Regions from separate parts of the Paenibacillus sp. J22R56 genome, predicted to be linked through region 1. Evidence: predicted binding sites of a transcription regulator. Region 1 holds the regulator's gene; each other region holds the start of a gene.

Evidence for each region. The regulator LexA, encoded in region 1, represses DNA repair genes until DNA is damaged. The targets are predictions, from matches to a motif close to CGAACATATGTTCG.
Region 2: the regulator LexA is predicted to act here: its motif matches at 2,220-2,233, upstream of uvrB (excinuclease ABC subunit UvrB).
Region 3: the regulator LexA is predicted to act here: its motif matches at 1,520-1,533, upstream of addB (helicase-exonuclease AddAB subunit AddB).

The regions. Positions count from the first base shown of each region.
Region 1 covers NZ_JBWDNV010000002.1:564,985-569,275, reverse strand. Annotated here, with positions in the region: gene AC0YNT_RS06585 (HAD family hydrolase) at 1-276, opposite strand, end outside; gene AC0YNT_RS06580 (hypothetical protein) at 304-819, opposite strand; gene AC0YNT_RS06575 (DUF896 domain-containing protein) at 899-1,090, opposite strand; gene AC0YNT_RS06570 (LysM peptidoglycan-binding domain-containing protein) at 1,244-1,606, opposite strand; gene lexA (transcriptional repressor LexA) at 1,775-2,395, shown strand; gene AC0YNT_RS06560 (PspC domain-containing protein) at 2,583-2,762, shown strand; gene glnA (type I glutamate--ammonia ligase) at 2,808-4,136, opposite strand; gene AC0YNT_RS06550 (MerR family transcriptional regulator) at 4,182-4,291, opposite strand, start outside.
Region 2 covers NZ_JBWDNV010000003.1:609,125-613,415, forward strand. Annotated here, with positions in the region: gene AC0YNT_RS10660 (S41 family peptidase) at 1-781, shown strand, start outside; gene AC0YNT_RS10665 (PDZ domain-containing protein) at 851-2,173, shown strand; gene uvrB (excinuclease ABC subunit UvrB) at 2,346-4,291, shown strand, end outside.
Region 3 covers NZ_JBWDNV010000002.1:203,162-207,452, forward strand. Annotated here, with positions in the region: gene AC0YNT_RS04710 (class I SAM-dependent rRNA methyltransferase) at 1-511, shown strand, start outside; gene AC0YNT_RS04715 (hypothetical protein) at 700-912, shown strand; gene AC0YNT_RS04720 (hypothetical protein) at 1,094-1,423, opposite strand; gene addB (helicase-exonuclease AddAB subunit AddB) at 1,610-4,291, shown strand, end outside.

The DNA of each region.
Region 1 (4,291 bases):
CTTCTCAAGCTTACGGAACTCCTCTTGCTCTCCTTCGCGGAAGTTAGCCCATAGTCCTTCGAAAGGATTAATCCCAATCATCTTCGTGAACGGGAACGTTTCATAGGATTCGTACAACGCACGCGCTTCTTTGCGCACGGATTCTTCCAATTGTTCAGGATCCACGCCAGCAGCTTCAGCGCCAGCTTTACATGTTGTTTCAAATGCTTCTTTTACACTGCGGTCATCCCACAGCAAAGTATCATCAAGATCAAATAAAACGGCTTGCTTCCCCATAATTCGCATAACTCTCCTACTCTGCTTCTATTTTTCTTCAAAAGGTAAATTGTGTGTTTTAGCAAAATCCTTTAGTTTAGCGCTGATTTCATCCGTAGGATAACGGTTCAGCAGACGGGAGAATACCCAATTGGCACCTTTATGCTGCATGATGATAACTGCACCTTTTTGTACGCTGATCCCCTTAATATTCGACACTGGAAGCTGCTTATCACCTGTCATTTTGCGGGTTTGGATATAATCCTTACCAATCGAAATATACGGACGGCGCAATAAGAAGATCAATGCCAGGAATAAATAACAGCCAATCGTTACCCATAACATCGTTGATGGCTCGAAATCAGGAGCAGACGTTACCATAAAGGTATACATACCGATCATCAATACGAGCACGATTGGAAATATGTAGTTACGGCCGGTAAAGCGATCCGTTTTGGGTTTTCCAGATGTTGTAGTACCAATCTGTGAAACACCATGCTTTTTACGCGCTTTATTAATTTGGTTCGTATTTTTGCGCACTTTGCGCTCCCACGTACGTGACAAGCCTATTCCTCCTAGTGTATATTGCAGGGCGCCGTTCATGGAACGGCGCCCATGCTAACTATATAAAATCCAGACCAACTTAATGGGTTACACCCTTCTGCTCGTCGTCGTCCACAATTTCAATCGTATCCAACTGTTGTCGGAAATTTCTTTTGAAATTATCCAAATATTGTTGACGCAATACGGCACGTTCAGCAATTTCCTCTTCAGTTAAACCAACTGTTTTATTTTTGCGGGATAATTCATTAATACGCGCGATGATTTCTTCCACTGCCTTCACCTCTTTTGTACATTACTCATCTCTTCTTACCTATTTTGACTTTTTACGCGAGCAATTGTCAAGGTAATGATATAAGAATAGACAATGGACAGGGAATAAAACGCACATCCTGTGCGCTACTCCCTGTCCATCTTCATAAATAGGTTATTGAGGAATAATTATGACTTGTCCTGGCCTCAGCTCAACGGTACTTAATTGGTTACGTTCTTTGATCTTATAGATGTACTTTCTAATATCCTTGGAACCATCTAGATAACGGTCTGCAATTCCCCAAAGTGTATCCCCTGCTGTAACAACCACAGTCTGCTCATTCAAGGCTGCTGCTTCTATATGATCGGATGATGCGTTCGTACGCATCATTAGGAAACTTGTAAAGAGAAGGACGAACACCGCTGCACTTACTATAAGTTTAAACGCATGTCGTTTAACAATATGGCCTCGCGATTTGAAAGATTTAACGGCTTCTTCCTTATGGATACTTTTATAAAAAGCTGGATTCATTATCATTATTATCGCTCCCCGAACGTTTGTTCTGTTTTCTTCTGTTCTTAGAATAACACGAACAAATGTTTGTAGTCAACAAAAATGCGAACTTTTGTTTTTAGGAACTTATGTTTGTACGAACTCCGGTTCTATGTTATAATTTGCTTCAAATATATTAATGGAGTGATTTCAGTGTCTAAGATTTCGAACCGCCAACAGTCGATTCTTGAATTTATAAAGAATGAGGTTCGGGACAAAGGATACCCGCCTTCTGTTCGCGAAATCGGCGAAGCGGTTGGCCTGGCATCAAGCTCCACCGTACACGGGCATTTGGATCGGTTAGAGAAGAAAGGCCTTATTAGACGCGATCCTACTAAACCCCGGGCGATCGAAATTTTAGATCAAGACGGTGTTGACGGTATCATCCTCCCTGCTGTAGCACAAGTACCAATCGTCGGTAAGGTAACGGCAGGCGTGCCGATTACTGCGACTGAGAATATTGAAGATTATTTCCCATTAGCCGCTCATTTCGTCGGAAATGATCAAGTATTTATCTTGAATGTCATTGGCGAGAGCATGATTGAAGCTGGTATACATAACGGTGATCTTGTCATCGTACGCCAGCAGCAAACGGCGAACAACGGTGATATCGTTGTAGCAATGACGGAAGATGACGAAGCGACTGTGAAGACTTTTTACAAAGAGAAAGACCATATTCGCCTTCAACCGGAGAACTCCACAATGGAGCCCATCCGCTTGAACACAGTAACGATTCTCGGTAAAGTGGTTGGGTTGTTCCGTGACTTCCACTAATGACTAACAAAAAGAGGCTGTTCCCGCTGATCCGATTGCTTCATTCGGGTAGTGAGAACAGCCTCTTTTTTTGATTTGGATTAGAATGGAAAATTGTAATATTACCCAGATACCTTTATATGGTATTATTTCTGTGATGGAATAAGATCTCCTGACCGAGAGGTGACTGTGATTGAAGAAGCGATTAATGAAATCAGAATTCAATAGATCGATATCTGGGGTATGTGGCGGAATTGCCAATTATTTTGAACTATCCGCTTTGTTCGTAAGAGTTATATTCCTCATTTTTATCCCAGCCAATCTCATTATCTATATGATCCTGGCTAACATCCTTCCTGACCCTCCCCCTTCTTTGTATAAAAAATAACACCCTCGACGCTATGTCGAGGGTGTTATCATTTAAATAGAAATCCTAGTACAGCGTCAGATACTGATCGCGTTCCCATTGATGAACTTGTGTCTTATACATGTCCCACTCGATTTCTTTCAACTCATAGAAGTGTGCCAGAGCGTGCTCGCCAAGTGCTTCGCAGACAACGTCGCTGCGGAGCATTTCGTCGAGAGCTTCCTTCAGATCGGATGGAAGGCTTGGCACGCCGGATTCCAGACGTTCTTCTTCCGTCATAATGTAGATGTTGCGATCTACTGGTGCCGGAAGCGGAGTTTTATTCTTAATGCCGTCAAGGCCAGCTTTCAACATTACGGCAAGTGCCAGGTATGGGTTAGCAGCTGGATCCGGGTTACGAACCTCGATTCGTGTGCTGAGGCCACGGGATGCCGGGATACGGATCATCGGCGAACGGTTACTTGCCGACCAAGCTACATAACAAGGTGCCTCATAACCAGGAACCATCCGTTTGTAAGAGTTGATCGTTGGGTTCGTAATAGCTGCCATTGCACGTGCATGCTCCAGAATACCGGCCATGTAGTAACGTGCAGTTTGGCTAAGGCCAAGACGATCTTTCTCATCATAGAACATGTTTGTGCTGCCTTGGAACAACGATTGGTGACAGTGCATACCGGAACCGTTCACGCCAAACAATGGTTTTGGCATAAAGGTTGCATGAAGACCATGTTGTCTCGCAATCGTCTTAACAACAAGCTTGAATGTTTGAATCTGGTCAGCCGCTTTAATAGCATCTGCATATTTAAAGTCAATTTCGTGCTGACCTGGAGCTACCTCATGGTGAGAAGCTTCAATCTCGAAGCCCATCTCTTCTAGCGTAAGTACGATCTCGCGACGGCAGTTCTCGCCCATATCCATAGGAGCAAGGTCGAAATATCCACCTTGGTCGTTCAGTTCTGTTGTAGGCTCACCGCGGTCATCGGTTTTGAACAGGAAGAATTCCGGTTCTGGACCTACGTTCATCGCTGTAAAGCCCATCTCTTCTGCTTCAAGCAGGGAGCGTTTCAGAATACCACGCGGGTCACCTGCAAATGGTGTGCCATCAGGCATATAGATATCACAGATCAGACGAGCAACGCGATCTTGTGCAACCCAAGGGAATACAACCCAAGTATCCAAATCAGGGTATAAGTACATGTCAGATTCTTCGATACGAACGTAACCTTCGATGGAAGATCCGTCAAACATCATTTTATTGTCTAGTGCTTTATCGAGCTGGCTTACTGGAATTTCCACGTTCTTGATTGTACCAAGCAAGTCGGTAAATTGAAGACGGATAAATCGAACGTTCTGTTCCTCTGCAATGCGTTTAATATCCTCTTTCGTGTAACTCACACCGTTCATCTCCTTTTGCTGGTTCATAAATTAGTAAGACTTAGATTAACGCTTGTTCAAGAAACGCGACAACTGACCTTGAATAAGGGATGCTTGGCCAGGACGTTTCTCGAGCAATTGCTGCTTCAGCAAGCGATGCAGCTGCGCATCGGACA
Region 2 (4,291 bases), on a different contig from region 1:
CTCTTTGAATACGGCAGATCGCTTCAAGGAGGAGCTTGCTCGCCTCGAGAAACAGGGGATGAAAGGGCTTGTCATTGACGTGCGTAATGACCCGGGCGGCATTTTGCCGGTCGTTGTCGAGATTGCGCAGCAGTTTATCAAGAAGGGCGAGACAATCGTCCAAGTCGAAGATCGTGAAGGTGATCGGGATAAGACCGCTTCGCTAGGCGGAGGAAAGGATTATCCGATTGCGGTTCTGATGAATAAAGGAAGTGCGAGCGCGTCCGAGATTTTGGCAGGTGCGCTGAAGGAGAGGGCAGGAGCAATTCTGGTCGGCGAGACTTCTTATGGTAAAGGTACGGTGCAGGTCAGCTATAACAAGACGCTGGGTGACGGCAGTCTGGTGAAAATGACGATTGCAAAATGGCTCACGCCAGATGGTAATTGGATTCATCAGAAGGGCATTAAGCCAACGATTGAGGTACTGCCGCCGAAGCTGTATACCGTAGCTAGAATTACATTGACGGAAACGCTGAAGAAGGACATGATTGGTGAGCAGATACGCAATGCGCAGGTCATGCTGTCAGGCCTCGGTTATTCCACTCAGCGGGAGGACGGTTACTTCAATGCTTCAACGGAGCTTGCCGTGAAGAACTTCCAGCAAAGTGCTGGTTTGCCGACTACAGGACAAATTGATACCAAGACAGCAAGCAGCTTGGAGCAAGCTGTTGTGAAGTGGATCAAAGACGAGAATAATGATAAACAGCTTCTGGAAGCAATCCAAGCTGTGAGCAGGAAATAAAGAGGAACTGTCGAATCATTATAAGGTTGACTCTAAACAGAGTCAGCCTTTTATTTTAGTCGAATGGGAGTGTGGCGATTGGATGAAGCCAATGCATTACTAGATCAGTTTGGCCAAGCGTTTGTACATTTGCTGGCACAGCCTTTTTACTATATCGCGGTATTATTTATAATCCTACAATACACTCGGCAAGTGAGTCTTGAACGGCGGATGTTCGCTGTACGTTTACATATCTGGCCCCGCTTATTAGCAAAAGCCATGCTGGCCGGGCTTGTTGCCGGCGTACTTGCCTCGATTGCGGCAGCCTTTATCGGCGTTAGCTTAACTGGAGATGCTGTTTTGTGGCTGTGGGGAACAGCGGTCGTACTGCTTCTGTTCCGGATTCGTTATTTATGCTTTGCTTATGCAGCTGGTGTAATGGCTCTTCTGCAGTGGATTATCGGCTTTACTCCATTGGAGGATAATGGTGGGTGGATTGGCGATATTGCGCGTTCCTTGGGAAGTTTGGACATGCCCGGTATCCTCGTGCTTGTAGCTCTTCTGCATTTGGTCGAAGCGTTCCTTGTTCGCAGACATGGCGATCAACTTGCTACTCCGTTGTTCCTCGAAGGGAAACGCGGCAAGCTTGTTGGCGGCTATATTCTACAGGGCTTCTGGCCGGTTCCAATGCTGCTGCTTGTGCCGGCAACAGGTGGAACATCGGTCGTTGACCTGCCATGGACGCCTTTATTTGGCGGAGACTGGACGCAGGGCTGGAGTGTGGTGGCACTTCCGATGATTATCGGCTTCAGCGAAATGACACGTACAATGCTGCCACGTGCCAAGGCACGCCATGCCTCGAAAGGATTGATGTGGTACAGCGTGCTGTTGACGGGGGCTGCGCTGCTTGCATGCTGGCAGCCGGCGCTTCTGCCGATTGCCGCCTTATGCGCACTACTGATGCATGAAGCGATTATTTGGCGCAGTCGATTCGTAGAAGCTGCACAAAGCCCGTTATTTGTAAATGATCAGCGCGGCTTGCGTATTCTTGGCATCGTGCCAGGAACACCAGCGGATGAGATGAAGCTGAATGTGGGCGAGATTATTGCGAAGGTGAATGGTACTCGCGTCTACTCGAAAGAGGATCTGCATGAATCGCTGCAGAACAGCTCTGCGATGTATAAGCTTGAAGTGTTAAATGCTGATGGCGAGATCAAATTCGCCCAGCGGGCACGTTATGAGGGCGAACATCATCAGCTTGGCGTTATTCTGTCGCCTGATGAGAAAGCGACCTATTATGCATCGGCGGAACCTGCTACACTGTTTGATCTGCTGCGCCGGGCACGGACGGCGAACCGCCGAGGCAGAACTTATGCGAAGGATGAGAATCATTCCGGTACTCTGGATGTTTAAATGAAGATAAGGGCTTTTCCTAAGCGAGTGCTTAGGGAAAGCCCTTCGATTTTATGTTTGCAACGGCTGTTATAGATGTCTATAATAGAGGGGAACACACATTCGGATACGCTATATTCTTATATATAAGAATTTTGACTATAATGATTGATGAGTAAGGGAAACGGGGTGGATGTTGCAAGTGAGTGAGATTTCAGAGCAATTATTTCAATTAAAGTCCGACTACACGCCGCAGGGTGATCAACCGGGAGCGATCAGAAAACTTGTTGAAGGTGTACAGAACGGTGAGGTCAAGCAGACCTTGCTTGGTGCGACAGGTACGGGTAAGACCTACACGATTGCGAATATGATTGCGGAGCTTAACCGGCCGACGCTGGTCATTGCGCACAACAAGACGCTCGCGGCACAGCTGTGCAGCGAGTTTAAACAGTTTTTCCCGGACAATGCAGTAAGTTACTTTGTCAGCTATTATGATTATTTTCAGCCTGAGGCTTATATCCCGTCTACAGATACCTATATCGAGAAGGATTCCAGCATTAATGATGAGATCGATAAGCTGCGCCACTCCGCAACCAGCTCTTTGTTCGAACGCAGGGACGTCATTATTGTAGCGAGTGTATCCTGTATTTATGGTCTCGGTTCGCCTTCCGAATACGGCAGTTTAGTTCTGTCGCTGCGAGTAGGCATGGAGAAGCCTAGGGATACGATTCTTCATAAGCTGGTTGATATTCAGTACCAACGCAATGATATTAACTTTATCCGCGGTACGTTCCGCGTACGTGGTGATATAGTAGAGATTTTCCCGGTTGCCAATAATGAACGGGCGATCCGGGTCGAGCTGTTTGGCGATGAGATTGAACGGATTACGGAGATCGACGTACTAACTGGCGAGATCGTAAGCGAACGCGATCATGTAGCCATATTCCCGGCGTCTCACTTCGTTACCCATGAAGAGACAATGAAGGTTGCGCTTGGCAATATCGAGCGTGAGCTGGAGGAACGTCTTGCCGAGTTGCGGGAGAATGGGAAATTGCTCGAAGCGCAGCGTTTGGAGCAGCGAACACGTTATGATCTTGAGATGATGGCGGAGATGGGCTTCTGTTCCGGCATCGAGAACTATTCTGGACCTCTGACATTCCGGGAACGTGGAGCTACGCCGTATACGCTGATGGATTATTTTCCAGAAGATATGCTGATCGTTATTGACGAATCCCACGTAACCCTGCCACAGATTAGGGCGATGTACAACGGTGACCGTGCGCGGAAGGAAATGCTTGTGAACCACGGCTTCCGTCTGCCATCGGCGCTTGATAACCGGCCGCTGCGCTTCGAAGAATTCGAGGAGAAGGCTGGTCAGCAAATTTATGTATCGGCTACACCAGGGCCTTACGAGCTGGAGCAATGCCCAACGATGATTGAACAGATTATACGTCCAACAGGTTTGCTTGATCCGATTATTGAGGTGCGTCCGACGAAAGGACAGATTGATGATCTGTTAGTTGAGATTCGTGACCGGATTGCTAAGGATGAGCGTGTCCTTGTGACAACGCTGACGAAGAAGATGGCGGAAGATCTGACGGATTATTTTAAAGAGATCGGCATTAAAGTGCGTTATTTACACTCGGATATTAAGACCTTAGAGCGGATTGCGATTCTGCGTGATTTGCGTCTTGGTACGTTCCATGTTCTTGTGGGTATTAACTTGCTGAGGGAAGGTCTGGATTTACCAGAAGTATCGCTTGTCTCGATCCTGGATGCTGATAAAGAAGGTTTCCTTCGTTCTGAACGCTCGCTGATTCAGACGATTGGGCGTGCTGCGCGTAACAGTGAAGGCCGAGTGATCATGTACGGAGATAAGATTACGGATTCCATGGATAAGGCACTTAAGGAGACGGAGCGCCGCCGGACGATCCAGATTGCATATAACGAGAAGCATGGCATAACGCCACAGACGATTCGTAAGAAGGTTCATGATGATATTAAGGCAACGAAAGTAGCTGAGGAGAAGTCGGAATATTTGACAGGCGTAGGCTCAGCGAAGATGTCGAAGAAGGATCGCCAAGCTTTGCTGCAAAGGCTGGAAGCAGAGATGAAGGATGCAGCGAAGAACCTGCAGTT
Region 3 (4,291 bases), 360 kb from region 1:
TGATGTATCTGAACATGCCATCGACACAGCACGCCGCAATGTCGAGCGTAATGGCTTTACAGATCGGGTAGAGTTTGTAGTAGCAGATGCATTTGAATATTTACGTTCGCAGGTTAAAGGTGCGGAGGAAAGAACGGAGCGCAGCCGTGCTGGTACGGATACCTCGAAGCCAATCAGCGGCAATGGACGTACTTGGGATGTTGTTATTCTAGATCCTCCTGCTTTCGCAAAGACGAAAAGCGCAGTGGCAGGAGCATGTCGTGGTTATAAGGATATTAATCTGCACGGGATGAAGCTGGTAAATGAAGGCGGATATTTGGTGACAGCGAGCTGCTCGTACCATATGCGCCCTGACTTGTTCCTGGAGACCATTCAGGAGGCGGCTACCGATGCAGGCAAGCTGCTGCGACTCGTTGAATGGCGGGCGGCAGGCAAAGATCATCCGCAGCTTCTTGGCGTACAAGAAGGTCACTATTTGAAGTTTGCAGTGTTTGAGGTTCGGAGTAAGTAAATATAGCTCAAAAAAGCCGCATGGATCCTGATGAGATCCAAGCGGCTTTTTTTATCGATTCGACAGAATATGATATTTATTTTGGAAAATAATGGTTGTAAGAGTATGGGAGATAAGTTATTCTATTTAATGGGCTTCAACAAAAAAATGATATTAAAAAAGGAGATGGGATGATGGAGATGATGAGCATGAAAATGATGATGGCTATGTGTATGGAGGAAATGATGTGCAAGATGAACAATATGAAGATGATGATGGATCAAATGAGCGAGATGAATCGCATGGACATGATGGATATGGGAATGGAAATGGACAGCATGATGATGAAAATGCAGGAATGTGATGAGATGCTGACATCAATGATGGGCATGATGCGTGAAATGAAACAAACGGCGATTTAGTTCAATAAATATACATTTGAATATGCATATTTGATGTGTATAATAGGAATGTAACGCTGAGAGGCAGTCGACTGCACTTAAGCGAAGTTTCATAACGGACAAAGCAGATAACTGTATGTCTAACCAACCCATAATCCGGCAGAGCGGCTAACCGCATGCGGGATTTTTTATTTTTATAGGCTTACATCGTTTCTTTAAATCGTCTGCTAAGTTCGACACGCTTTAATTTGAGCACCCAGACTTCTTCCTGTAAAGTTCTCAATTCGGAGGAGTCATCCGAGGTTCTTAACTGATGATAGAGATCCATCATTTTCTTATTAATGATATCGAACTGCTGCCATAACTCAGAAGCTTTTCTAGTAAGTGCAAGTTGATGGGATTCTTCTTCGGATTGGGCGAGTATGCGGATTAACTGCTGCTGCCACTCGATATCTCCGATCTGTTTGGCGTAATTGTACAAATCCAGATAATCATTTATCCATTGCCGGGCAATCTTCTGATTCGAGATCATGGCCGCCCCTCCAATCCTCATGGTTTATTACCTAGTATTATACTCGGTATTTAAGGGAATGCAATGGCTATTTATTAAAAAGTTAGCATAACTTCCAGAACATACGTTTGTCGTTTGAATGAAAAAGAACTGCCGATATGGTAGAATAATAGATTATGAGATGGAATCGGAAAGGAAGGTCTGGAGATGGGGCTTCGATTTGTGTTAGGCCGTTCAGGAACGGGGAAAACCACATTTTGCCTGGATGCTATTCGGGCAAAACTGCAGCGTGAACCGGATGGAGCGCCGCTTATTATGCTCGTGCCGGAGCAGGCTACTTTCCAGACAGAGTACGCCTTGCTGAGAGGAACCGAGCTAAGCGGGACTATACGGGCTCAAGCACTGAGTTTCCGCCGTCTAGCCTTTCGTGTGATGCAGGAAACAGGCGGCACTGCGCTTATACCGATCAGCGATAACGGCAAGCATATGATGCTTTTCAAGATCATTCACCGCCTAGGCAAGCAGCTGGAATTGTTCCAGAATGGTGCAGGGCAGCCAGGCTTTATTGAACGGCTTGGAGAATTGCTCACAGAGTGGAAACGCTACGGCATTGATGCAGAATTATTAAAAGCAAAGACAGCTTCAGTAGAGGACGCTTCGCTTCTCAATCGCAAGCTGCATGACCTGCGCTTGGTCTATGATAAATTAGAGCTGGAATTAAGCGGATTATATATTGACTCCGAAGACTATTTAACGCAGTTGATCGCAAGTTACGCTTCCGCTCCTGCTATGCATGGCGCTGAGCTGTGGATTGACGGGTTCCATGGCTTTACACCAAAGGAATATGAAGCACTGGGAGCGTTGATCGCTTCTTCTGCGGAGGTAACTGTAGCTCTGACGCTGGACCGTCCTTACGACGAGGGTGAAGTGCCGCATGAGCTGGAGCTGTTCCATCCTACGGCCGAAACATATGGGAAGCTGCTGGCCTTGGCTGCGCAGGCAGGCGTAACGGTACAGGAGACGGTTGTTCTTAGTGAAGGAGTGCCGTCCAGATTTGGAAGAAGTCCAATGCTGGCACATTTGGAGAAGCATTATGGAGGCAGGACGCCGATGCTTCTGCCGGATAAGAAACTTCTTGCCGTGCAGAACCCCGCATGCGGAGTATCTCTTCATGCATCTGCGAACCGGAGAGCGGAAGTTGAAGCAGCCGCTAGGGATATGGTGCGAAGAGCACGAGAGGATGGACTGCGTTGGCGCGATATGGCTGTTATGGTGCGTAATGCGACAGACTATACAGATTATATTCAAACGATATTTGATGACTATCAAATTCCTTATTTCCTTGACCAAAAGAACAATACCGTTCATCATCCGCTCGTCGAATTTATTCGTTCGGCGCTGGAGACTGTGCTTCATGGCTGGCATTATGAGGCTGTTTTCCGCTGTATTAAGACAGAGCTGTTATTCCCGATTGATGGGAGCATGTCCAGAGAGCTGTTCGACCGGCTGGAGAATTACGTACTTGCCGCGGGTGTAGACGGCTGGAAATGGCTTGACCGCTCCAGGTGGCAGCCGTTAATGCAGCAATCGTTGGAAGATGAACCTGAGACGGCAGCAGAGCCAAGCGCCAAAGCTAAACGCGAGTTTAATGCTGTGCTGGCTGCAAGAGAGGCTATTGTGCCTCCTCTTCGCCGATTTGAACAAGCTCTGAAAAAAGCACCAAACGTAAAGGTCATGTGTGAAGCGCTGTATCGTCTGCTAGACCACTCTGATGCAGCAGATCGTCTGGAGCGCTGGAGCCGTGAGGACAGCGCTGCAGGGCGCACACAGCGTGCTAGGGCCCATCGTCAGCTATGGGACGGCGTGATGCAGCTGCTCGACCAGCTCGTTGAGATGGTTGGTGATGAGGGGATGCCGCCTGAGCTGTTCGCTGGCATGATAGAGACAGGCCTTGAGAATTTGAAGCTGGCCGCAGTTCCGCCTGCCCTAGATCAAGCGCTGATCGGCAGTATGGACCGGACTCGTTCTGGGGATGTAAAGATTTGTTATGTGCTTGGCGCTAATGACGGTGTAATGCCGATGCGTATTCAAGAGGACGGTGTGTTGACCGAGCAGGAACGGGAGCGGCTGGCTGATGAAGGGCTTGTTATGGCTCCTGGCGTCCGACGACGCCTCTTGGATGAACGCTTCTTGATTTATAATGCTTTAACCACACCAAGCGCTCATCTGTGGATCAGCTGGGCGCAGGCAGATGAAGAAGGCAAAAGCCTTCTGCCTTCCGAAGTGATTCGGCAGGTTAAGCAGCTGTTCCCTGGCATCCCTGTCTATCAAGCCGCTGGTGAGCCTTCTCCTGGAATGGAAGAAGACGAGCAGCGCTCCTATATTGAGCATCCACAGCGGACGCTTGCCTATTTGATCACCGAACTTCGGGCTTGGCGGCAAGGAGCGGACATCGCGCCTTTCTGGTGGGATATGTACAACTGGTATGCGATCCGTCCGGAATGGCAGGACAAGCTTCAACTGCTTAATGCATCGCTCAGCTACTCCAATCAAGAGCAGGAGCTTACTTTGGCAACGGCTGAACAGCTGTATGGCACAAGACTCAGGGCAAGTGTATCTCGGATGGAGCGGTTCGTGTCCTGTCCGTTTCAACATTTTGCAATCCATGGCCTGCGACTTCGAGAGCGGCAGATGTATCGGCTGGAAGCGCCGGATGTCGGGCAGCTGTTCCATGCGGCACTCAGCCGCTTAGCAGGAGGTCTTGGTCAACGCTGGGGCTCGATGCCGGAAGGACAGATTCGTGAAGCGGCAGCCAAAACAGTTGATGAACTTGCTCCAAGGCTGCAATCACAAATTTTGCTCAGCAGCGGCAGATTTCAATATATCGCT